One region of the Thomasclavelia spiroformis DSM 1552 genome, then DNA from elsewhere that is predicted to be linked to it. Evidence: a T-box and tRNA genes for the amino acid it is inferred to sense, from the RefSeq annotation. Region 1 holds a T-box; the other holds one or more tRNA genes.
What was found. A T-box is a leader RNA that pairs with one kind of tRNA and senses whether it is charged. The one in region 1 lies ahead of ileS (isoleucine--tRNA ligase), so its partner is inferred to be a tRNA-Ile.

Region 1 (12,897 bases):
TTCAAGAAAGTTTAAGGAAAAATGCTTTAGCATTAGGAAAACCTAATGCTCTAGTAGATATGTATAAATTAATTAAAGATACGTTAGGAGCATAAAATGAAGTTTTCACAAGTAAAAATAGATTTAGAAATGTTAGATGCAGGCAGCATAATTGAAGATGAACCGCTTTATAAACATACTACTTATAAAGTAGGAGGACCGGCACGAATTTATTTAAAAGTTAAAGATATTGATAGTTTAGTAAAGACAATTAAATATTGTCGTAAACATCGTGTAAAACATATGATAATCGGTCGTGGCTCAAATTTATTATTTTCTGATAAGGAATATGAAGGAGTTATTATTTCATTATTTGAGTGTTTTACTGAAGTTAAAATCAATGGTTCATTGATAAAAGCTCAAGCTGGAGTATCGATGATTTCATTAGCATATCAAGCTGCTAAAATTGGTTTGAGTGGTTTTGAATTTATGGGGGGGATTCCTGGTTCAATTGGTGGTGGAATTTTTATGAATGCTGGAGCTTATAAATATGATATTGCAAGTGTAGTAAAAAGTGTCACTTTGTTAAATGAAAAATGTGAAGTTGTTAAATATAGTAAAGAACAGATGGAATTTGGATATCGTCATTCTATTTGTCAAGATCGTCATAAATTAATTATTCTTGAAGCTGAATTTGAATTATCAGCTAAAGAGCCTAATGAAATCAAGGCGGTTTTAGATAAACGAAAAGAAAGAAGAATGTCTAGTCAACCATGGAATATGCCAAGTGCTGGAAGTGTTTTTAGAAATCCAGAAAATAAATCAGCATGGCAATATATTGATGAATGTGGTTTGAGGGGATATGAAATTGGCGGAGCACAAGTTTCTCCTAAGCATTCTAATTTTATTGTAAATAATGGTTATGCTAGTGCTAAAGATATTTATGATTTAATTATGTTAGTTCAAGAAAAGGTATATGATAAATTTGGGGTTAAATTGAAATGTGAAGTAGATCTTGTTAATTGGGAGTAAAGTATGAAAAAGAAGCAAAAAGAAATGTATGATGATTATAAACGTAATCCAGTCAGATCGATTTTAAAAGAAAAAAAAGCTAGACGAAGAAGAAAAAGGATTAAAGCTTTATTAGTTATTTTTGTACTTGTTTTGATTGCTTCTTTTTTTGCCAGTGATTATAGTAGGATAAAATCGATTGATGTTACAGGAAATGAATTGATTGATACTCAAGAGATTATTAAAGCTAGTGATGTAAAAATACACCAAAGTTTTACCTTTTTTATAAACAATAACAAAATAGTATCTAATATAAAAAAATTACCATTTGTTAAAAGTGTAGACGTTTCTAAAGATTTGTCAGGAAAAGTTTCAATTCAAGTAGTTGAAAATGATCCAATTGGTCAATGTACAATTAATGATGTATTATATTTAATTGATGAAAAAGGTAAAATTGCTATTGATGATCAAAGAAAATTAATAAATTATGTACAACGTTGTCCTAAAATGAATAATTTTAATGAAAAAGTTTTAAAAGCTTTTGCTAAAGAATATGCAAAAATTCCCTATTCAGTTATTAGTCAGATTTCAAGTATAAATTATGCTCCACAAAATGCCGATGAAACTCGATGTGAGTTTATTATGGATGATGGTAAAATTTTATATTTGAGATATGATCAAATGGCTAATCAGTTAAAAGGAAATTATTATGCTTTGTTGATGGAAAAATATCCAGATGATAAATATTATGATTTTTTAGGGAAGTATGTGTATCGAAGTAAATAATTTGTGACTAAAGGAGTTTAAAAACTGTTGCATTTATGCTAGAATTGTATATATTAAGAAAGGGAGATACGTGATGAAAAATATTTACGCTATTTTAGATATTGGTAGTGCAACATTAAAGTTTCTTGTTGCAGAAATAAGTAATCTTAATGCCAATGTATTATTTGTTAAAACAATTCCTAGTCATGGCGTGAAAAAAGGAATTATTGAAGATGACCGTATCTTAACTAGAGATATACAAAAAGTAATTAAAGAAGCAGAAGAATTTTTAAAGACAAAAATTACAAGTGTCGCTTTGACAATTCCAACGATAAAAGCTAAATTATATCAAAGTGATAGTAGTATTAGTCTTAAAGATGATGGTTCTAAAATTACTAATGAGGATATTTTGAGGGTATTACGTTTATCCGCTAAATTTAAGCGTTCTAAAGATGAAGAAGTGGTGTCAATTATTCCAGTTAGATATCACAGCGATAAAGGTGCTACTGTTGAAGCACCAATTGGTGAAGTTTCAAGAAATTTGATTGTTGATGCTTTAGTTATTACAACGAGTAAGGAACTGCTTTATCCATATATCTCAGCAGTTGAAAAATGTGGGATTGAAGTACTTGATATTACAATCAATGCTTTTGCATGCGCTAAAGAAGCATTTGATGCTGCTTATCTTCAAGAGGGTGCTGTGTTAATAGATATAGGATATAAAACATCAACCATTTCATTTTATAAAGATGGATACTTGCAATACTTGACAGTATGTCAAGTAGGAGGTTATGATTTTACTAGAAATGTTGCGCAAAATATGCAGATTTCGATGAATCAGGCAGAAACTTATAAAATAAAATATGGATCATTAGATGTTACTAAAGGTCAAAATGATATTATTCATACTACCGTTATAGATGGTAAAAAGCACGATTATACGCAACAAGATCTTGCAGATATCTTAAAAGAGAGTGCGTATAATGTAATTGGAAAAATTAAAGAAAAAATTGCTGTAATTGATAGTGCTGGTAAATATGAAACATTGATTGTTGGTGGTGGCGGTGAGCTGGAAATGATTGATACGATTGCAAGTGAAGTATTGGAATGTCCAGTTAGGGTATATCGTCCTCAGACAATCGGTGCTCGGGATATGTCATTAGTCGGTACAATTGGGATGATTTATTATTTGATGGAAAGAAATAAAATTGTAGGTAATTATACACCTTCATTGGTGTTGCCAGATATTTCTAATACAATGTCTGTTAGATTTAAGGGGCTTACTAAGACTAGTCCTAAAAATCAAAATGGAAAAATGTCTAAATTGATAGATTCGTTTTTTAGTGAGGATTAATATAAGAAGAGAGGAAATAGGTTATCATGAGTGAAGAATTAGGATTTGAACAAGTAGCACGAATTAAAGTAATTGGTGTTGGTGGTGGTGGTAACAATGCTGTAAATCGAATGGTAGAAGAAGGTCTGGAAGGGGTAGAATTCTATGTTGCCAATACTGATTTACAAGTATTGAAACGTTCACCAGTTAAAAATAAAATTGAATTAGGTCGTGAATTGACTAAAGGATTAGGAGCAGGTGGAGAACCAGAAATTGGTAAAAAAGCGGCTCTTGAATCTGAAGCAGAAATTCGTAAAGTTTTAGAAGGTGCTGATATGGTATTCATCGCTGCAGGTATGGGTGGTGGAACCGGAACTGGTGCTGCTCCTGTTTTTGCTAAGATTGCTCGTGAATTAGGGGCGTTAACAGTAGGAGTTATTACTCGACCTTTTACATTTGAAGGAATGAGAAGAAAGAAACAAGCAGCAGCTGGGATTGAAGAATTACGTGCTAACGTAGATTCAATCATCACTGTATCAAATGACCGTTTGTTACAATTGATCGGTGGTCGCCCAATGCAAGAAGCATTTAGAGAAGCTGATAATGTATTGCGCCAAGGAGTTCAAACAATTACTGACTTAATTGCAATTCCTGCATTTATCAATTTGGACTTTGCAGACGTTTCAGCAGTTATGAAAAACCGTGGTAATGCTTTAATTGGTATTGGGATGGCTAAAGGTGATAACCGTGCTAAAGAAGCAGCTAAAGCAGCTATTTCTTCACCACTGTTAGAAGTTTCAGTAGCTGGTGCTAAAGATGCTATTATCAATGTTACTGGTGGTGCAAATATTTCATTGTTTGATGCTAATATTGCTTTAGAAACAATTTCTAAAGAAGTTGGTGATGATATTAATACATATTTAGGTATTGCAATTAATGAACAATTAGATGATGAAATTATTGTTACAGTAATTGCTACTGGTTTTGAAGATGAAAAAGAAGATGATTTTAGTCAACGTACTAATATGTTAAAACGTAGTAATGATGATTCATCATCAATGTCATCACGCTATAATCCAACTGAAGAAGAAGACGACGATGATGGAGATTTTCCACCTGCATTTATTAAAAATAGAAGAATTTAAAATAAGCTAACATTGTTAGCTAATTTTATTAAGGAGGAAAAGTGATGAAAAAAATAGGTTTTATCGGAATGGGTAATATGGCTAGTGCAATTGCTGGTGGAATAATTAAAAGTGGTTTTATTGATGGAAAAAATGTTTATGCTTTTGATATTGATAGTGATAAATTAGCTAAAATGAATTCAAAGTTTGAAATTATAGGTTGTAAAAGTGAAATCGATTTGGTTGAAACAGTAGATATGATCGTTATGGCGGTTAAACCAAATATTGTTGAAGATGTTATTTTGAAAGTAAAAGCTAAATTGGAAAATAAAGCAGTTATTTCAATTGTAGCTGGCTATGATTTTACTTTATATAATCAATTATTATTACCAACTACTAGACACCTTACAATTATGCCTAATACCCCAGCATTAGTATTAAATGGGATGACTTTGTTTGAAAAAGAAAATTCATTAACTAATGATGAATTAGAATTTGCAACAAAAATGTTTTCTAGTATTGGAGAAGTAGTAGTACTTCCTACTTATCAAATGAAAGCAGGTGGAAGTATTAGCGGATGCGGTCCAGCCTTTGTTTATATGTTTATTGAAGCGATGGCTGATGGTGGCGTAAGTTTAGGATTACCACGTGATGTTGCTTATAAATTAGCAAGTCAAACTTTGATTGGTTCAGGAATGATGCAAAAAATAACAAAATTACATCCTGGTGTTTTAAAAGATCAGGTTTGTTCTCCAGGTGGAATTACAATTAAAGGGGTTGAAGCATTAGAAGAAAATGGTTTCCGTAATGCAATTATTAAAGCAATTAAAGAATCTAATTAGGATCGTCAGATCCTTTTTATTTTATGACATATTTTTAAGGTAAAAAGAGCTATGATAACAAGGGGTGAGGTGATGGAGGTATATGTTGAGGTTACTTTTTTAACGAATTTTTTAATCATTTTATCGTCTTTAGAGATGATGGGGATATTACTTTGTAAAGAAATGAGTTATTTACAAGTTTTAAAAGAAAGTTTTTTATTAAGCTTTTCGGTTTTGTTATTATATATAGATAGTTATAGTTGGATGATTTTAATTATTTGGTTAGTTATTTTTTATTTGTTATATCAAAAACAGATATTTTTATATTATCCGGTATTTTTATTTATCTATTTTTCAATTTTGTATTTTGTTAGTTCTTTTATTTATGAATCTTTTATTTATAATGGCATATTAATTGTACCGGTTAGTTTTAGTAGTTTTGTATTATTTATTGTTGGTTTGTTATTTGTATTGCTTCAAATTATGTTTATTGTTTATTTGAAAAGGAAAGTAAGAATTAATAGTTATTTATATCCAGTGGAATTATTTTATGCTGGTAAGCAGTATGTATTTAATGGTTTTCTAGATAGTGGTAATGAGGTTTATTATGAAGGGTTTCCGTTAATTTTAATTAATGAAAAAATTATTGATAAATATGAAATAATTGATGTTGTTGAGTTAAATGATTTAAGAAGTGATTTTATTGGTGTAATCAAAGTAGATACTTTGGCAATTAATAATCAATTATTAGAAAATATATATGTAGGGGTTATTAGAGGAATCAAGTATGATTGTTTATTAAATAAATCGTTAATGGGGGGCATACTATAATGATAAAATTAATTTTAAAATTATTAAATAAAACTAAGTATCTTTATTATGTTGGTAGACATGATGTATTACCACCACCACTTAATGCTTTTGAAGAAAAAGAAGCGTTAGAAAAATTGGCTAAAGGTGATAATGATGCTCGTGATTTATTAATTGAGCATAATTTACGTTTAGTTGTATACGTTGCAAAAAGATATGATACTAATCAAAATGGTGGTATTGAAGATTTAATTAGTATAGGAACGATTGGCTTAGTAAAAGCAATCAATACTTTTAAAACTGATAAAAATATAAAATTAGCAACATATGCATCACGTTGTATTGAAAATGAAATATTAATGTTTTTAAGAAAGAATAATAAGTTACGACATGAAATATCACTTGATGAGCCATTAAATATTGATTATGATGGAAATGAATTGTTGCTTTCAGATATTATTGGTACTGATAGTGATATCGTAAAAAATGAATTAGAACAAAGTGATCAGCGAACAATGTTTTATGAAGCATTTAAAGATTTGTCAAAGCGTGAAAAAGAAATTTTAATGTTAAGATATGGTTTAATGAATTATGATGAATTAACTCAAAAAGATGTTGCTAAAATGATGGGAATTTCGCAATCATATATTTCTAGATTAGAAAAAAAGATTATTAAAAAATTAAGAAATAAACTAAATTATAATGAGATAAAATAGGTATAATTTTGTCATATTTGCTAAAAATAATGATGAAAGAAGGCAAATATGAATAATTATCAGATTATTATAAATGGTTATCATGAACCAAGAAAAAAATTAACTACCAAAGAAACATATGCATTAATAGATGAATATCAAAAAACTAAAGATGAAAGAATAAAAGAAAAATTAGTCAATGATAATATTAAATTAGTTATTTCAATGACTAAACGATTTTATAATCGAAGTGATGGCTGTGATGATTTGTTTCAAGTAGGTATGATTGGTTTAATCAAAGCGATAGAAAACTTTAATACTAGTTATGATTTAAAGTTTTCTACATATGCTGTTCCTTTAATTATTGGTGAGATGAAACGTTATTTAAGAGATAATCATCAAATTAAAATATCTCGTTCTTTAAAGGATATTGCTTATAAGATATTAAAGATAAAAGATGAATATTTAAATAAGTTTCAAAGAGAACCAACAATCAAAGAATTAGCTAAAAAATTAGATATTGATCAAAGTGTCATTGTTGAAGCACTTTTATCAACTAATAGTGTTGCTTCTTTACAAGAAGAGGTAAAAAATAGTGATGGTAATAGTTTAAAGATGATTGATTCATTAAGTGATGAAAAAGCAGGTGTATTAAAGACTAATGAACGAATTGATTTATATGATGCTTTAAAATCATTAAGTCAAAAAGAACATGATGTGATAAAGCAAAGATATTTTGAAGGCTTGTCACAAAGTGAAATAGCTAAAGAATTATTTATTTCGCAAGCTCAAGTATCTAGAATTGAAAAAAAAGCTTTAAACACTCTACATAATTACCTGAAATAATCATATATATTAATGGTGATTTGATGAGATTTGTAAAATTACAATCAAAGGATGTTGTTAATGTTGTAGATGGATGTAAAGTTGGCTTTATTAGTGATATTGAGATTGATTGGTGTACTAGGTGTATTCAGGCAATTATTGTAGAGAAGTATAGTTTTTTTAAGTTATTTTGTTTTTTTAAAGAAACACCCTGTATTGTAATTCCAATTGAATGTGTTGTAAGCATAGGCGGTGATGTAATTCTAGTTACACTAGATGGATAAAAGACATTGCTGTCTTTTATTTTGTTTTTTTATGCTTTTATGATTAGTTTTTTTGTGTTATAATGGGCTAGTAATAAAATAAGGAGGAATGCTTCATGGGATACGGAGAAAAAGTAAAAAAGTGGTTTTTTGATGAAGAAGGCGATGATGTTGAAGAATATGATGATGTAGAAATCGATACCGAACCAAAAACTAGTTTTTTTGAACAAGCAAAAAATGCAAAGACAAGTGAAGCTATTAGTAAATTGAATTCTAATAAAGATAGTCAGTTAATATTATTTGAACCTAGAGCATATGCTGAAACACAAGAGATTGCTAAATATTTAAAAAATAAACAAGCAGTAGTTATTAATTTACATCGTTTACAAAAAGAACAAGCTAAACGTGTTGTTGATTTTTTAAGTGGTGTTATTTATGCTATTGATGGAGATATACAAACAATTGGTCCAAAGATTTTCTTATGTGCACCTAAAAATATTAGTGTTTCAGGAAATATTGATGTGACGGATGAGGAATCTGTTGATAAATAAGTATTAGTAAAACTAATACTTTTTAATTATGTTTGAACATTTTAAAGGTGAAGAGGCTTTTGTTAAAAAGATTCTTGAGTTTAAAGATCAAGCATTAGATCGTCAAAGAATCGTCTTAACAAAGTTTTTAAATCCGTATCATCAATCTATTGTTCATAGTGTAATTGGTAAATCGGATGAATTGATTGTTTTAGAAAATGGCGGTCTTATTAATAGTGAAACAAAAAGAATGATTATTGCACCAGCTTATTATCAAATTGAACAAGATGATTTTGAAATTGTTTTAGTTAAAATTACTTATGCAAAACCTTTTGGTAAATTAACGCATCGGGATATATTAGGAGCATTAATGTCTTTAGGGGTTAAAAGAGAGTTGTTTGGAGATATTTATGAATATCATGATGTTTTTTATGTAGTAATGGATTTAAAGATATATGATTATGTAAAAAATAATCTTAATTTGATTAAACATAGTAAAGTTAAATTATCTTTATCTAATGAAAGTATTGAAATTATACACCAATATACTTGTAAAACTTTTATTGTTTCTTCATTTCGACTTGATAAAATAGTTAGTAGCATATATAATTTACCTCGAAGCAAGGCGGTTAATTATATTCGCTCAGGTTTTGTAAAAGTTAATCACAAAGAAGTTGAAGAAATAAGCTATTTATGTAATAATAGTGATATAATATCGCTTCGACGTTATGGGCGTGTTAAAATTGTCGATACAAAAAGAGTGACAAAACAGAATAATTACGTCATCGAAGGGTATTTTTATAAGTAAGAGGTGAAACGATGAGTGGGATAAAGAAACAATTTATGGGATATGATAAACAAACTGTTGATAATTTGATGATTGATTATGAAAATCAGATTAATAAATTGAAAAATCAGATTTCGTCTTTAAATGATGAACTTGATCATCTTAAAGAACAAAATTCTTTGTTGCAACATCGTGTCAACATTACTGAAAAAACCAATGAAGAAATAGCTCGTCTAGCTTTAAAAGAAGCAAGTGCTTTGATAGATAAAGCAAAACGTAATGCCAATATGATTTTAAAAGAATCTTTGGATTATGTTCGTTCACTTTCAAGTGAAATGAATGATTTTAAAGATCAGGCAATTAAATTTCGTTCTTCAGTTCAAAAAATGTCACAAGATATTTTAGATACGATTGATAATTCAGAAGTTTTCAATCTAATTAACGAAGATGATGAAGAAGAGTAAATACAATGAAAGAGACTGTTTATAATAAGATGTTTATAGAGAGCTGATGGTCGGTGTAAATCAGTAACTATTATTATAATGAATCACTCTGGAGTAGCGCCTTGAAAATAGTAGGGGTGGCCGTTGATCGCGTTAAGATTTTAAGTGCGTATTGAAAAATACGAAATAAGGTGGTACCGCGAATATTCGTCCTTTGTTGGGACGTTTTTTTATTTTATGGAGGTAAGAAGATGAATTACAAAGACACATTATTAATGCCAAAGACTGACTTTGAGATGCGAGGAAATCTTCCTAAAAAAGAACCAGGTTATGTAAGTCGTTGGCAAGAGACAAACATGTATGAAAAAGTTATTAAACAAAATGAAGGTAAGGATAGTTTTGTTTTTCATGATGGTCCACCATATGCAAATGGAAATATGCATATGGGACATATGTTAAACAAAGTTATTAAAGACGTTATTTGTCGATACAATAATATGGAAGGGCGTTATACACCATTTATTCCAGGATGGGATACTCATGGACTCCCAATTGAAAATGCAATTCAAAAATTAGGTGTAAATCGTAAAGAAATGTCAACTGCGGCATTTAGAGAGAAATGTGATGCTTATGCTCATGAACAAGTAAATAAGCAAATGGAACAATTAATTAGAATGGGAACATTTGCTGATTATAAACATCCATATTTAACATTATTGCCTGAATTTGAAGCAAATCAAATTGATGTATTTGCAAAAATGGCAATGGATGGTTTGATTTTTAAAGGATTAAAACCAGTTTATTGGTCGCCATCAAGTGAATCAGCTTTAGCTGAAGCAGAAATTGAATATCATGATATTAAAAGTCCAACTATTTTTGTTAAGTTCCAAGTAAAAGATGGTAAGGGTATTTTAGATAATGATACATATTTTGTTATCTGGACAACAACACCTTGGACAATTCCTGCTAACCTTGCAATCTGTTTGAATGAAACATATGACTATGCATTAGTTGAAACAAATAAAGGGAAATTGATTGTTTTAGAAGAGTTAGTTGATTCATTGATGGAAAAATTTGAAATTGATGAATATCAAGTAAGTAATCATTTCAAAGGAAAAGAATTAGAGATGATTACTTGTAAACATCCATTATATGATCGTGAATCATTAGTTATTTTAGGTGATCATGTTACTGCTGAAGCTGGAACTGGGTGCGTTCATACAGCACCTGGATTTGGGGCAGATGACTTTTATGTTGGTCAAAAATATGGTTTACCAGCATATTGTAATGTAGATGAACATGGTTGTATGATGAAAGACTGTGGTGAATGGTTAGAAGGACAATATGTTGATGATGCTAATAAGACAGTAACAATGAAACTAGATGAGCTAGGAGTATTATTGAAATTAGAATTTATTACTCATAGTTATCCTCATGATTGGCGTACTAAAAAACCAATTATTTTTAGAGCAACTGATCAATGGTTCTGTTCATTAGATAAAATTAGAGATAAATTATTAGCAGAAATCGATAGTGTTAATTGGTTAAATGAATGGGGTCATATTCGTATTTATAATATGATTAAAGAACGTGGTGACTGGTGTATTTCACGTCAAAGATCTTGGGGTGTACCAATTCCAATTATCTATTGTGAAGATGGAACTCCAATTATGGAAGAAAAAGTATTTAAACATATTTCTGATTTATTTAGAAAACATGGTTCAAATGTTTGGTTTGAATTAGATGAAAAAGATTTATTACCTGAAGGCTATACAAATGAACATTCACCTAACGGTATCTTTAAAAAAGAAAAAGATATTATGGATGTTTGGTTTGATTCAGGATCAAGTCATACTGGGTGTATGAAAGAACGTGGTTATCCATATCCTGTAGATTTATATTTTGAAGGTAGTGATCAATATCGTGGATGGTTCAATTCATCTTTAATTATAGGTACCGCAGCTCATGGCAAAGCACCATATAAAACAGTGTTATCACATGGATTTGTTTTAGATGGTAAAGGTAATAAGATGTCTAAATCATTAGGAAATACAGTTGATCCAATTAAGTTGGTAAATCAGTATGGAGCTGATATTGTAAGATTGTGGGCAACTTCAGTAGCATACCAACAAGATGTTCGTATTAGTGATGAAATCATGAAACAAATTTCTGAAAACTATCGTAAAATTAGAAATACAATGCGTTTTGTTTTAGGGAATTTAAATGATTTTAAACAAAGTGATTTAGTTGCTGTTAATGATTTAACTGATGTTGATAAGTATATGTTAGTTGAGTTAAATAATTTAATTGATGGATATCATCAAGCATATGATAATTATGATTTTGCTGATGCAAATCAACAAATTTTAAATTATTTTACTAATGTATTAAGTTCTTTCTATATGGATTTTACAAAAGATATTTTATATATTGAAAAAGCTGATAGTTTACGTCGTAGACAAGTGCAAACTGTATTATATTATCATGCTAAAGCAATGATGAAATTAATTTCTCCAGTGTTAGTATTTACAGCCGAAGAATTGCATGATCATTTCCACTGTGATGAAAATAAAGCTGAATCTATTTTCTTAGAACCAAATGTTGAAAAGGTTGTAATTGAAAATAGTGATGAAATTAAATCATATTTTGATCGTTTCTTATTGTTACGTAAAGATGTATTAAAAGTGTTAGAAACTTTAAGAAATGATAAAGTAATTAAATCTAATATGGAAGCTAAAGTATTTATTTCTTTAAAAGATGAATTTAAAGATATGGCTAAATTAGCTGATGATTTAAAACAATTATTTATTGTTGCAAAAGTTGAATTAGTGGAAAATAATTCATTAGAAGAATTTGATAGTGCTTATATTAAAGCTGAAAAATTCAATGGTCATCAATGCCCACGTTGCTGGAATTATTTTGATGAAGATGAAATGAATGGCGAAGTATGTTGCCGTTGTCATGATGTAATTAATGGTTAATAGAAAATATCCAAGATGTATGATTTATCTTGGATATTTTTAATTATTTTGTTCTTTTTTTTAGTTTTTTGAATTTATTTTTGGTGTTTTTTCGAGTATAAGGAGAAATGATATTTTTTTCTCTAAGCCAGCGATTGATTGTTGTATCACTAATAGTGTAACCAAATTTATCTTTTATAATTTGACAAAAATAAGTATAGTTGGTATTTAAATATTCATTAATATAAAGATTAACAATTTTATTTTTTGTTTCTTGAGAAATAGTAGTACTTGGCATTTTACCGCGATTACCATGGATAAATCCTGCTTTACCTTGATTTTTATATCGAGCAATCATTCTATCAATTGTTCTTAAACTGCAGTTTAATTTAGTTGCAGCTTTTTTTTATTACCACCTGTTTCCACAAGTTTTTTTATAGTTGTATATTTTTTTAGTTCATCTTCTCTTAATTCAATTTTTTTCATAATAACCTCCAGTGTGTATGAATTTTAGTTTATCATATTTTTTTTTAAATGTCTCATAAAATTGA
Region 2 (12,897 bases), 1.2 Mb from region 1:
TTAAAACGTTAAAAACACACGAATACGCATTTAGAATGAAACAATTAACGTTACTTTATCAAAAAATAAAATATTATCAAAAAGAAGTTGAAGAAGCATTATACCTTGATTTAAGAAAAACAGCATTTGAAGCATATTCAACTGAAATAGGATATGTTTTAAGTAGCATAGAAAATACAAAGAAACATTTAAAAAAATGGATGAAATCAAAAACTAAATTAGCACCATATTATTTATTTGGTGCATATGATCAAATATTTTATCGACCACTAGGAGTTAGTTTGATTATTGGACCATTCAACTACCCCTTTCAATTAATATTTGAACCATTAGTAGGAGCAATAGCGGCTGGAAATTGTGCTATTATCAAACCATCAGAAAATTCAATTGCTACAAGTAAAATAATTGATAAAATTATTAAAGAAACTTTTGAAGCAGAATATATTTGTTGTATTTTAGGTGATGCATCAACAACTATTCAATTGACTCATAGCCAAGTTGATCATATATTTTTTACCGGTAGCATTGAAACTGGTAAAAAAATAATGGCTGCAGCAAGTGAACAATTAATTCCTGTTACATTAGAGTTAGGAGGAAAAAGTCCGGTTATTGTTGATCAAAGTGCAAAATTAAAAGATGCAGTTCAAAAAATTGCATGGGGAAAAATATTAAATGCTGGTCAAACTTGTGTTGCACCGGATTATTTAATTATTAAAGAGGGTTTAAAAGATAAATTTATTGAATTGTGGAAAGAAACGGTAAATATTTTTTTAAGTAATGATGATTATGGGAGAATTATCAATGAAAAACATTTTAAAAGATTAATTAAAATGTTTGAAGGTGAAGAAATTTATGCGGGTGGTAATTATAATGCTGATGATTTATGGATTGAGCCAACATTAGTTAATGGTAATAAAAGTAATTTTATGAATGAGGAGATATTTGGACCAATATTACCGATTATCACATATAAAGATCGAAACGAAATTGAAATATTAGTTGAAAAACACCCATTTCCTCTAGCTTTGTATATTTTTTCTAATGATAAACAGTTTATTAACTATTTAACAAAGCGTTTATCGTTTGGTGGCGCATGTATTAATGATTGTATAACACATTTAATTTCACCAAAAGTTCCTTTTGGAGGAATACGTTATTCAGGAATAGGACAATACCATGGTAAAGATAGTTTTATAACTTTTAGTCATAAACAGACTATTCATCATCGTTTTATCAAAAAAGATTTAGTTTCATTATATCCACCTTATTCTAAACGACTTTATAAATTAGTTACTAAAATATTAAAATAATAAATAAATTATTTAATCAAAGCATATAGTTAGATAGGTGATTTGGTGAAAAGAACGTATCTAATAATTATAGTAACCGTAATTTCATATATATGTACTAGATTATTTTTCTTTGATAATACTACACCGGTTAGTAAAGAATTAACGTTGAAAAATGTTTCTGTAGTTATCGATCCTGGTCATGGTGGTCTTGATAATGGTGCAAGTGTAGGAAATATTTATGAATCTGATTTAAATTTAAAAATATCTTTTGCTTTAAAAGAAGAATTAGAAAATCGTGGTGCTAAAGTATATATGACAAGAACTGATGATCAGGATATGACTAGACGAGATCATCATTATTCTAAACAAGACGATATGTATTTACGTGTTAAAAAAATTGATGAGTATGAATGTGATTATTTAATTAGCATTCATTTAAATTCCACGCCATCAACTAGCGCTTGGGGTTCACAAGTGTTTTATTATCAAAATAGTGAAAAAGGGAAGCGTTTAGCTAGTGAGATTCAATCCTCAATGAAAGAAGTAACAGGCAGTCCAAAAAGGATATCAGGTGCTAGTTTTCGAGTGTTGAGAGCTACAAAAACATTAGGGGTATTAATAGAGTGTGGTTTTATATCTAATCCAAATGAACGAGGACAGTTACAAAGTTCAAAATATCATCAAAAATTGGCAATAAAGATTTGTGATGGGTTAGAGAATTATCGAAAAAAATACCCAGAAGATACGATTGATTTAAATGAATTGAAAAAGGTATTAGAATAATTGAAATAATAATGAGTATGGATATAATCTATACTCATTATTATTTATAAAAATAAAAACAGTTATAGGGTAACTGCTTTTAAATATATATTTAGTGTATTTTATAATTATGGTTATAAAATTGGTAGAGAATATATAAGAAATATATTAATGCAAAAATATTTAAAAGATTATAATTTAAATGAATCAAAATTTTGTTTATAAATGGATCGATATAATTAACTAGAACTATTCCTAAAAAGCCCCACATAATGCTATAAAACATACAAATTCTTGCAGAATAGTTATGTGGTATTTTAGAATAATTCCATATTTCAATATTTGAGTCTTTTAATAAAAAATAGTGAGTCAAATATTCTAAACAAGTACAACTAATTAATGAATAAAAAAAGACATCTATATTATTATAACAATACCCTGAAATATTTAAAATTAATAATGCTCCAAAACCGTATATAGGGATGCAAGGTCCTTTTAATAAACCAGAAAAAAGTATTTTTTTATTTAATATAGAAATATAAACAGATTCCATAATAAAGCCTAAAAAAGTATATATTGCAAATTTTATCATAAGTTCCTCCTATATAATTAGTATGGGATAAAATAAAAAATATGCAAAATTCAATTTATAATAGAAAAAAGTTTTAACAAAATAATTTAAATTTATGTTATTATATCGATAAAAATTAAATTGTGTTAAAAGAAGTCAAAAAAAGTTTAATTTAAGTGTTGACGGCTGAAAATATATATGTTATTATATCTGAGCAGTCGGTTAATGGGCCTGTAGCTCAGCTGGTTAGAGCGCACCCCTGATAAGGGTGAGGTCGATGGTTCGAGTCCATTCAGGCCCACCATTAATCAATTGTATATTATATATGGGCCTGTAGCTCAGCTGGTTAGAGCGCACCCCTGATAAGGGTGAGGTCGATGGTTCGAGTCCATTCAGGCCCACCATATATAATTAAATAATTGGGGCCTTAGCTCAGCTGGGAGAGCACCTGCCTTGCACGCAGGGGGTCAGCGGTTCGATCCCGCTAGGCTCCACCATAGTAAAAATACAACCTGCATAGCAGGTTTTTTATTTTATATTTAAAAATAATGAGATAATGGAGAATAGGGATGAAAAAAGAGAATTATTTTATTAAAGCCTTAAATGGTATGGCATACGGGTTTTTTTGTAGTTTGATTATTGGAACTATTTTAAAGCAATTGGGAAATTTTATTAATATACCGCAATTAGTAACATGGGGTGAAACAGCCACATATTTAATGGGACCAGCAATTGGGGTAGCGATATCATATGCGATTGATGCTAAAGGCTTAAATTTAATTGCGGCAATAATTGCTGGTAGTATTGGGGCAGGAACATTTAATGGAAATGTGGCAAGTTCCGGAAATCCAATTGCGGCTTTTGTTGCGGTTATTGGCGCTGTAGAAGTTACACGTTTAATTCAAGGGAAAACTCCTGTTGATATATTACTGGTTCCTTTTGTTTCGATTCTAATAGGGGGGATAATTACTCTCGTGGTTGGTCCATATTTAACTGAATTTATCTTGTGGCTAGGTCAACTGATCAATACTGGTGTGAATATGCAACCGATACTAATGTCGATTGTAGTGGCAGTTTTAATGGGAATGGCATTAACTGCTCCTATATCAAGTGCTGCTATTGGAGTAATGTTAGGATTAAATGGTTTGGCAGCGGGTGCAGCGTTAGCTGGTTGTTGTGGGCAAATGATTGGATTTGCGGTTATGTCAATAGATGATAATGATATTGGTGATGTAATAGCGATTGCAATTGGAACAAGTATGTTGCAATTTAAAAATATTGTAAAAAAACCGGTGATTTGGTTACCTCCGATTATTGTAAGTGCTATTATCGCGCCGATTTCTACTTGTTTGTTGAATATTTCATGTTCTTCAGTAGGTTCTGGTATGGGAACAGCTGGTTTTGTAGGAATATTAGAAGCAGTTAATGTAATGGGAAGTAGTTATTGGCTTCCTGTTATTGTCATTGATTTGATTGCACCGGCTTTTTTAACTTATGTTATTTTTAAAATGTTTAAGAAGTTAACTTTTATAAAAAGTGGAGATTTAAAATTAGATTGTCTTTAAACAAAAAACTACCAAATTTGGTAGTTTTTTAATCGTTTGAAAATAAACTAATAATTTCACTTGTAGACATCTTAGTAATATTATTAGTATTATTTTCAATAAAAATATTTGATAAGTCTTGTTTTTGTTCTTGTAATTTTTGAATTTTTTCTTCAATACTATTTTTCATAATTAATTTATATACTTGAACATTATTTACTTGGCCAATTCGATACGCTCGATCGGTTGCTTGGTTTTGTGCTGACATATTCCACCATGGATCATAATGAATTACAATTGAAGCGGCAGTTAGATTTAAACCAGTACCACCAGCTTTTAAGGAAATTAAAAATACATTTGTATTATCGTTTTGGAAAGCATTGACTAATTGATGGCGCTTTATTTTGTTGGTTGCTCCAGTTAAAACATAGTATGAAATATCATCTTTACGTAATTCTTTTTCAATAAATTCTAAGGAAGAAGTAAAAGATGAAAATAATAAAACTTTTTGTTTGTTTTCTTTGGCTTTTTTTATAATATCTAAGCATGCTTTCATTTTAGAACTTGGTTCTTGGATATCATTGTATAAAATTCTAGGTTCACAACATAGCTGTCTAAGTCTTGTCATCATTGATAAAATTTGGAATTTGTCAATTTGCTCGATATCTAATGCGCTTTTTAATTTATCATTGATTTGACTTAAGTTTGCGATATATAGATTCTCTTCTTCTTTTGAAAAAGAGATCTTAATGTTGTTTTCTATTTTATCAGGTAATTCATCTAATACATCTTGTTTAGTTCTTCTAAGGATAAATGGTTCAACCATTTTTTTTAGTTGTAATTGGACTTCTTTATCGTTATCACGAACAATTGGGCGTTCAAAATGTTCTCTAAAATAGTTATATGTAAATAAGTAATTAGGCATAAGAAAATCAAATATCGACCATAATTCTGCTAATGAATTTTCAATAGGTGTTCCAGTTAAAGCAAAACGATGAGTACCGCTTAATTCTTTAACTGCTTTAGCGTTTTTAGTTGCTTGATTTTTGATATATTGAGCTTCGTCTAAAATGATATAATTAAATAAATAATCTTTATATAAATCATAATCTCTTCTTAAGTAATCATAAGAAGTAATGATTACGTCATAATTATCTATCTCATTAACCGATTTTTTACGTATAGATGTATTTCCAATAATACATAAAACTTTTAAATCAGAAGAAAACTTATTTATTTCATCCTTCCAATTCAAAATCAATGTTGCTGGTGTAATTACAATACTAGCTTTATTATTAGTTTTGCTGTTTTCTAAAACCGTTATCATCTGTAATGTTTTTCCAAGTCCCATATCATCAGCAAGAATTCCGCCAAATCCATAATCACTCATTGTTTTGATCCATCTGTAACCTTCGCATTGATAATCGCGTAAGATATTTTGATAGGCTTCTGGAATAGGATAGTTGTTATTGTGGTGAGTTAAATTATCGATAAGTTCTTGGAATTGTTGGTTCCGATTAAAAATAATAGAATCATTGTCCAATGATAATTGGTTTAGATATAAGGCTTTTGATTTGTCTAAAACGATTGTAGAGTCTTTAATGTTGTCATTACTTATATTTAAATCGTGAATTATGTTATATGCAGCATTTAAGTTTTTATCTTCTAAATTTATAAATTCACCATTTTTAAGACGATGATAAGATTTTTTACGTTCAATTGCATATAAAATATCTTTGATTTCATCTTTTGAAACATTCACACTATCTAAATCAATTTCTAATAAATCATTTTTTAAACGAATACCAATATTTAAACTAATGTTTTTAGGTTTATTTATATTCTTTATTTCTTCACTGACAAATACTTCACAATAATTATTTAATTCAGGTAAGATATTTTTAATAAAATAATAAATATCCTCAGCATTATTAGTGATTAAATACATGTTTGTTAGTTCATCATATTTAGCGTATTTTTCAATTAAGGCAAGGGCATTATCAACTTTTAAGGGTAATTTTGTTTCGTAGCTGTCAATATATTTTCCATCAAATAAAATATTACCTTCATCATCATGATATTCTAAATTAATAGCAAGATCACCAAATTTATTTAAATCAACGTATATAACTAGCGTTATAACGCAAGGCATATAATCATCAATGTTTGCACCGGTAATAGCAATGTATGGTAATATTTGATCGATGATATATTTTCCAAAATATCCAAAATCTTCTTTAGAAACAATTAAATTTTCTTTGTCTAATATTGCTAATAATTTCTTAGTTATTTGAGACATTTCTAAGCTATAGCGATTTAAGATATTATCCTTTAAATAATAGATATATTGGTTACCGATGATTAATTCACCATCGTTTGGAATAAGTGATACTTCAAAATAATCTTCTTTATCTTCAAAGTTTATTGTAAGATTTTTTAAATCGATAGTAGTAAAAAACATATTTATATTTAAGTTCGTTAGATATGTTTCAAAAAAGTTATCAATATTGTATTGATTAATATTAATAGAGCGATTGCGTTCTATTTCATCAATAAATTCACTATTGTCTTTAATGAAATCAATTTGTTTTAAAGCATCTTGGCTAAAAGATTTATAGTTGTGATCAGTAATCAATTTACTACCGTAATTATGGGTTCTTTGATAACGAAGATCAGTAATGAATTCTTTTAGATTTTTAATTAAATATGTTTTTATGTTACCAATACGATAGTTTATTAAGATGCGATTAAAAGAGTATGTAATATTAGGGATTAATTCAATAGGTAAATTGTTAGTTATATTGTTTTCTTTTTTTTCTAAATAATTTTGAATGAGCTGTTTTGATTCATTAAATTTTGCTTGAATCATTTTTTCTTCTTTTATACGCTCAAATTCTTCGAATTTAGCTTTATAATCAATTTTTTGATTAAATTGAAAGGGAATATCGGACATATCTAAACTGTAAAATTTTAATAATAAAACCCCAATATGACCACATGCTAATTCATTATCATGGCAATTAGGGCAACTACACTCAAAAGAAATTATTTTTCCGCTTGTATCAACAATAATATGGCTAGTAGTAGTACGACCATATATTTCAACGTTACCATCGATATGATATTCATTATTATATTTTATGACGGACATGTTTATAATGGTGTTATCTTTATAATAATTATGAGCGGTTTTCCAGTTTTTTTCATTAAATATTCTATTTATTTCATCATCTTTTATATACATGTTCTTTTTCCTCCAATGATTTATTATATCATTATTTCTATGATTACCAAAGAAAAAAAGTTTAATTATTTCAGAATTAAAAAAAACACCATTGGGTGTTAATTTAAATCATATTTTTCCTTTATGTGTTCCAATAAACTAAGACAACCTTCAAAAATATCATCATATGTTTCATCAAAATTATGTGTATACCATGGATCAGCGATATCATGAGGGTTATCTGTAAAATCAAGTAAACGAGAGATTTTATTTAATGGATCATTTTTCACGATTTTAAGAATATTTGTTATATTTTTAGTTTCCATTGCAATAATATAATCATATTTATCATAATCACTTTGTGTAAGAGGAATAGAAGTTTTATTTTCTGTTGAAATATTATATTGAGCAAGTTTGTTTTTTGTTCCAGGGTGAACAGGATTGCCATATTCTTCTTTGCTTGTTGCAGCAGATTGAATATAAAAATTGTTTTCTAGGCGATGTTTTTTTACTAAGTCTTTAAATATAAACTCTGCCATCGGTGAACGACAAATATTTCCTAAACATACAAATAATATTTTTATCATTGTTAACCTCCGTCTATTAAAAAAGATGAACTTTCGTTCATCTTGATTATCTAAATGGTGACCCGCAGGCGATTCGAACGCCTGACCCTCTGATTAAAAGTCAGATGCTCTACCGGCTGAGCTAGCGGGTCATATACATCATTGATGCCATATAAAAATAGCATATTTTTATTTAGATGTAAAGTATTATTTAAAAAAATAATAATAATTTTTGCTTATTATGTGAGATATTGTTATAATTTTGGTATAGGAAATGGTGTTGTGATGATTATTTAAGAGAAAGCTATAATATAAAAATATGATAATTAAGGAGGTAAATAAAATAATTAGGAAATAATCATTTTAAAATACACCATATATTGGAGGGAAGAATATGAAAAAAATTATGAAATTATTGACAGTGTTTGCAATTTCTTTAGCACTGACAGGGTGTATGAAAATTCATTATCAAATTAATATAATTGATAAAGATAATGTAGATGCCAGTATGAAAATCTTGTATTCTAAAGAAATGATGGATACATATGGAATGACTCAAGAAGATATTAAGTCACAAATGGAAACTGAAGATGGTTTAAAAGGTTGGGAATTAAAAGATGTTAGTGAAAAAATTGATGGGGAAGAATATGTTGGATTTAATGCTGTTGCTCCAGAAAGTATAACTAAAGATATTTTAGATTGTTTAACTGTCGAAAATAATACATACACTTTAAAAATAGAAGGTGATGACCTTGGTGAAAGTGTAGATACTGAAGATTTTGAAGATCAACTTGGTTATTCAATCGATAAGTTAGAAGAAATGGGACTAGAAATAGGTATTAAGATTACAATGCCTGGAAAAATTAAAAGTAGTACAGTAGGAACGATTGAAGGTAACATGGTTGATATTGGCTTAATGGACTTACAAAATGCTACTAATGAAATAACTGTTGTTTCCAAAGAATCCACAGCTACTGCTAGTAATACCGGTATAGTTATTGGCGGAATTGTTGTAGTAATATTAATTGCTGGTGGTTTATATTTTTATAAAAATAAAAAAAAGAAAAATGATAATATAGAAGATAATGAAATCAGTGAAGAGATATAAATATAAGAAGTAAGATATCAATGAAAACAAGTTTGAAAGGTGTATTTGGTAATACATTTTAACAAACTTGTTTTTATTTTAAGTAAGTATTTAATCAAATAATGGAGATAAAAATAATATAATGAAAAAAAATAAAAAAAATTTAAAAAAAGTATTGCATATATGTAACGATAATGATATTATATTAGGGCACCAAGTTGCTTGAATAGCTCAGTTGGTAGAGCAATCGGCTGTTAACCGATCGGTCGTAGGTTCGAGTCCTACTTCAAGCGCCATGGCCTGTTGGAGAAACGGTTAACTCACATGCCTTTCACGCATGCATTCACGGGTTCGAATCCCGTACAGGTCACCATTTGGAGGTTTAGCTCAGTTGGGAGAGCATCTGCCTTACAAGCAGAGGGTCAGCGGTTCGAGTCCGTTAACCTCCACCATTAAATAAATAAGCCGGCTTAGCTCAATTGGTAGAGCAACTGACTTGTAATCAGTAGGTTGAGGGTTCAAGTCCTTTAGCCGGCACCATTTTATATGCGGGTGTGGCGGAACTGGCAGACGCACTAGACTTAGGATCTAGCGCCTTCGGCGTGCAGGTTCGATTCCTGTCACCCGCACCATTTTTTTATTTGTATTTAAACGATGAGTATTTTATCTTATCGTTTTTTTTATTTTTTATAAAGTAATTTCATTGTTCAATTATTTTTTTAATTAATATTAACAAAAGAACTATTGCATAGTTATAAATAAAATATCCCATACTAAAGATTGAAATATAATTAATATTATCATGTATATAATAAAAAATTCTAATTTAGTTTTTACTTAATTATTAATTTTTATGAAAATTAAATTATGTAGATAGGAGGGTGAATCAATGGTTAATAAAAAGGCACAAAAAATTATTAAAGGAAGTATTAGTAGTTTAGCGACAGTATCAATATTAAACATTGGTTCAATTTATCCAAATAATATTTTAGAAAATGAAGAAAGTAATGATAAAAATACTGCAGTTATTGAAGATAAACTTACTACATCAAAAAAGGATGATAAAGATAAAATAAATATTAAAAGTGAAAATCAATTTAATTTAACGAATGGACAGGTTATTAATAAAAGTTATCAAGTTATTGCTGCTGGAAATAATTTAATAATTGATGGAAAAGACGTTAGTAATAATAGTGTTAAATCAATTAATGGAAATGCAAAGCTTGTTTTTGAAACAACTCAAACTGATGTTTTCTTTAAAAATACAGTTGCAATTGATAATGAAATAATTGGTATTTTTAATGAAGGAACATATAGTAAATGGCATACTTATACATATGATATTAATGCCAAATATTTTGATAGTGAAAAAAAGACATTAACAATAGCTTTTCATGCGGGAAATAAAGCTAATGCTTTAGAACATAATATTGAAAATAATGATGATTTTTTATTAAAGAATATTCATATGATTTTACCTGATGGAACAACTTTAAAAGTTGCAAAGTATCAAGGAATATATAGTAGTGAAATAGATAAGCAAAGCGAAGATAAGTGGTCAGTGAATACATTAAACGATATTACGTCAAAAAGTAAAATTGAAATGGGAGATGAAAAAAATAGAATTGAAATACTTTATGTAACATTTAAATTAGAAAATCATAATTTTAATGCTTTACGTTATGACTTAGATACAACATTATTAACTGATGGTAAACATCTTATTATTAGTGGTAATAATAGTGTTGAAATAATAAGTGATAATACTGCTCCAGTAATTGAAACTAATATGATCGATGGGCAAATATATCATAATGGTATAATTGAAGCTAGAGCTTATGATACAATTAGTAATGAATGTCAGTTAGTTGCTACACTGGATGGAAAAGCGATTGAATTACCATATAGTTTTCGTTCGTTACAAATGGAACCAGGTGAACATGTTTTATCATTATCAGCTGATGATGCTGTGGGTAATGTTCAAACCAAGATAATTAAATTTGTTACTTTTACAGAACAAGCATCAATTAATGAGGATATAAAACCAATAAATGGAACAACGATTAAAGGAGATCCTACTTTTTATTTAACGGCTACAGACCCAACTAATGATTTAATGAATGTTTTTTTTAAGCGTGGAGAACGTTATATAAAAGGTGATAGTAATATTGTTGAGGATAGTGGTATTAGTCAAATAGCGGGTTCAAATGATAAGTCTTTAAAAAATGATTCTAAAAATGGTTTTCCTTTTTGCCAATTTGATTTAAAAATAAATGATAACATCAATGATGATGCAATGGTTAAAATTGAATGGAAAGGTAATTCAAATAATCAAAAAACATATATGTATGTATATAACTATAAAAGTAATAACTGGGACAAATTAAATACATCAATGACATTTAAAGATGGGATGATGGAAATTGTTGGTGAGATAAGTTTAAAAGAGCATTTATTGGATAATGTGCTTAAAATAATGATTCAAAATGGAGAAGGGTATACACCTAATCAATATGATTATAATAATCAAACAAATACTTTAAATATTGATGATACGACACGCTCTAATTATGATTTTACTTTTGCTATTGAAAGTGATACGCAATATTATAATAAAAATATTAATGATAATTATAAGCACCAATTAAATATTCATAAGTGGTTGGTTGCTAATCGTGAACGTATGAATATTCAATATTTATTTCATGATGGAGATATTATTGATGATAAAGATCAAGAAATTCAATGGATAAATGCAAATAATGCTTATAAGATATTGGATGATGCTAATTTTCCATATGGCATTTTAGCTGGTAATCATGATGTAGGGCATTTAAGTAATGACTATACTAATTTTTATAAATATTTTGGAAAATCACGTTATGTTCAAAATCCATGGTATGGAGAAAGTTATAAGAATAATAAAGGACACTATGATTTAATAACTGTAGGTGGGATAGATTTCATTATGCTTTATATGGGGTGGGGTATTGATAATGATGAAATTGAATGGTTAAATGATGTATTAGCTAAATATCCAGAAAGAAAGGCTATTTTAAATCTTCATGAATATTTGTTAGCAAGTGGTGGATTAGGTGATAAGTCACAGCAAATTTATGATGAAGTAATTGTAAAAAACTCTAATGTTTGTATGGTTCTATCAGGACATTATCATAGCGCTAAAACTATTGTAAGTGAATTTGATGATAATAATGATGGAATCAATGATCGTAAAGTGTATCAAATGTTGTTTGATTATCAAAAATTGGCACAAGGAGGAATGGGATATATTCGATTAATGCATTTTGATAATAAAAATGGAAAGATTTTTGTTAGGACATACTCACCATCATTAGATGATTATAATGCTAAAGATGAAAAAGATATTGAAGATGAAGACAGTATTATTGGCGAAGAAGAATTTATAATAAATTATGCAGATTTGGGAATTAAACCGATTCAAAAACAAATCGAAACAATTGATTTAGATGTTAATGTATATAGTAATGATATTATTGGAAGTATAAGTGATGTAAAAAGCAATGATAAAATACAATATACATGGCAATATGCGCCACATGGAATTGTAGGATGGTATGCGGAAATTACTGATGAAAATGGAGGATTAACAAGATCTAAAGTTAATTATGTTAATATTGATAAGCAGAATATTAAACCAATGATTGTTATAGATGATAAAGAAAGTAATTTAGTATCATTGGGGAATAGTTTTGATCCGTTAAAAAATGTTAAGGCTTATGATAGTCAAGGTAAAGATTTAACTGAGCAAATATTGGTTTTAGGTTCAGTTGATGTAAATAATGTGGGTAGATATGAATTGATTTATAAAGT

Region 2: it encodes a tRNA-Ile, which carries the amino acid that the T-box ahead of ileS (isoleucine--tRNA ligase) is inferred to sense. The anticodon was not compared.

Annotation. Positions count from the first base shown of each region.
Region 1 is NZ_CP102275.1:911,061-923,957, forward strand. Features, by position in the region: gene murG (undecaprenyldiphospho-muramoylpentapeptide beta-N-acetylglucosaminyltransferase) at 1-95, shown strand, start outside; gene murB (UDP-N-acetylmuramate dehydrogenase) at 97-1,011, shown strand; gene NQ543_RS04125 (cell division protein FtsQ/DivIB) at 1,015-1,776, shown strand; gene ftsA (cell division protein FtsA) at 1,850-3,109, shown strand; gene ftsZ (cell division protein FtsZ) at 3,136-4,233, shown strand; gene proC (pyrroline-5-carboxylate reductase) at 4,278-5,054, shown strand; gene NQ543_RS04145 (sigma-E processing peptidase SpoIIGA) at 5,127-5,864, shown strand; gene sigE (RNA polymerase sporulation sigma factor SigE) at 5,864-6,559, shown strand; gene NQ543_RS04155 (SigB/SigF/SigG family RNA polymerase sigma factor) at 6,608-7,384, shown strand; gene NQ543_RS04160 (YlmC/YmxH family sporulation protein) at 7,408-7,647, shown strand; gene NQ543_RS04165 (cell division protein SepF) at 7,743-8,177, shown strand; gene NQ543_RS04170 (YlmH family RNA-binding protein) at 8,206-8,964, shown strand; gene NQ543_RS04175 (DivIVA domain-containing protein) at 8,976-9,407, shown strand; T-box leader at 9,404-9,604, shown strand; gene ileS (isoleucine--tRNA ligase) at 9,638-12,367, shown strand; gene NQ543_RS04185 (helix-turn-helix domain-containing protein) at 12,411-12,704, opposite strand.
Region 2 is NZ_CP102275.1:2,191,380-2,204,276, reverse strand. Features, by position in the region: gene NQ543_RS10475 (aldehyde dehydrogenase) at 1-1,310, shown strand, start outside; gene NQ543_RS10470 (N-acetylmuramoyl-L-alanine amidase family protein) at 1,356-2,075, shown strand; gene NQ543_RS10465 (putative ABC transporter permease) at 2,167-2,646, opposite strand; tRNA gene NQ543_RS10460 (tRNA-Ile) at 2,853-2,929, shown strand; tRNA gene NQ543_RS10455 (tRNA-Ile) at 2,953-3,029, shown strand; tRNA gene NQ543_RS10450 (tRNA-Ala) at 3,047-3,122, shown strand; gene NQ543_RS10445 (PTS sugar transporter subunit IIC) at 3,195-4,190, shown strand; gene NQ543_RS10440 (DEAD/DEAH box helicase) at 4,219-7,413, opposite strand; gene NQ543_RS10435 (low molecular weight protein-tyrosine-phosphatase) at 7,512-7,979, opposite strand; tRNA gene NQ543_RS10430 (tRNA-Lys) at 8,035-8,110, opposite strand; gene NQ543_RS10425 (LPXTG cell wall anchor domain-containing protein) at 8,353-9,066, shown strand; tRNA gene NQ543_RS10420 (tRNA-Asn) at 9,266-9,341, shown strand; tRNA gene NQ543_RS10415 (tRNA-Glu) at 9,343-9,418, shown strand; tRNA gene NQ543_RS10410 (tRNA-Val) at 9,422-9,497, shown strand; tRNA gene NQ543_RS10405 (tRNA-Thr) at 9,510-9,585, shown strand; tRNA gene NQ543_RS10400 (tRNA-Leu) at 9,594-9,677, shown strand; gene NQ543_RS10395 (immunoglobulin-like domain-containing protein) at 9,935-12,897, shown strand, end outside.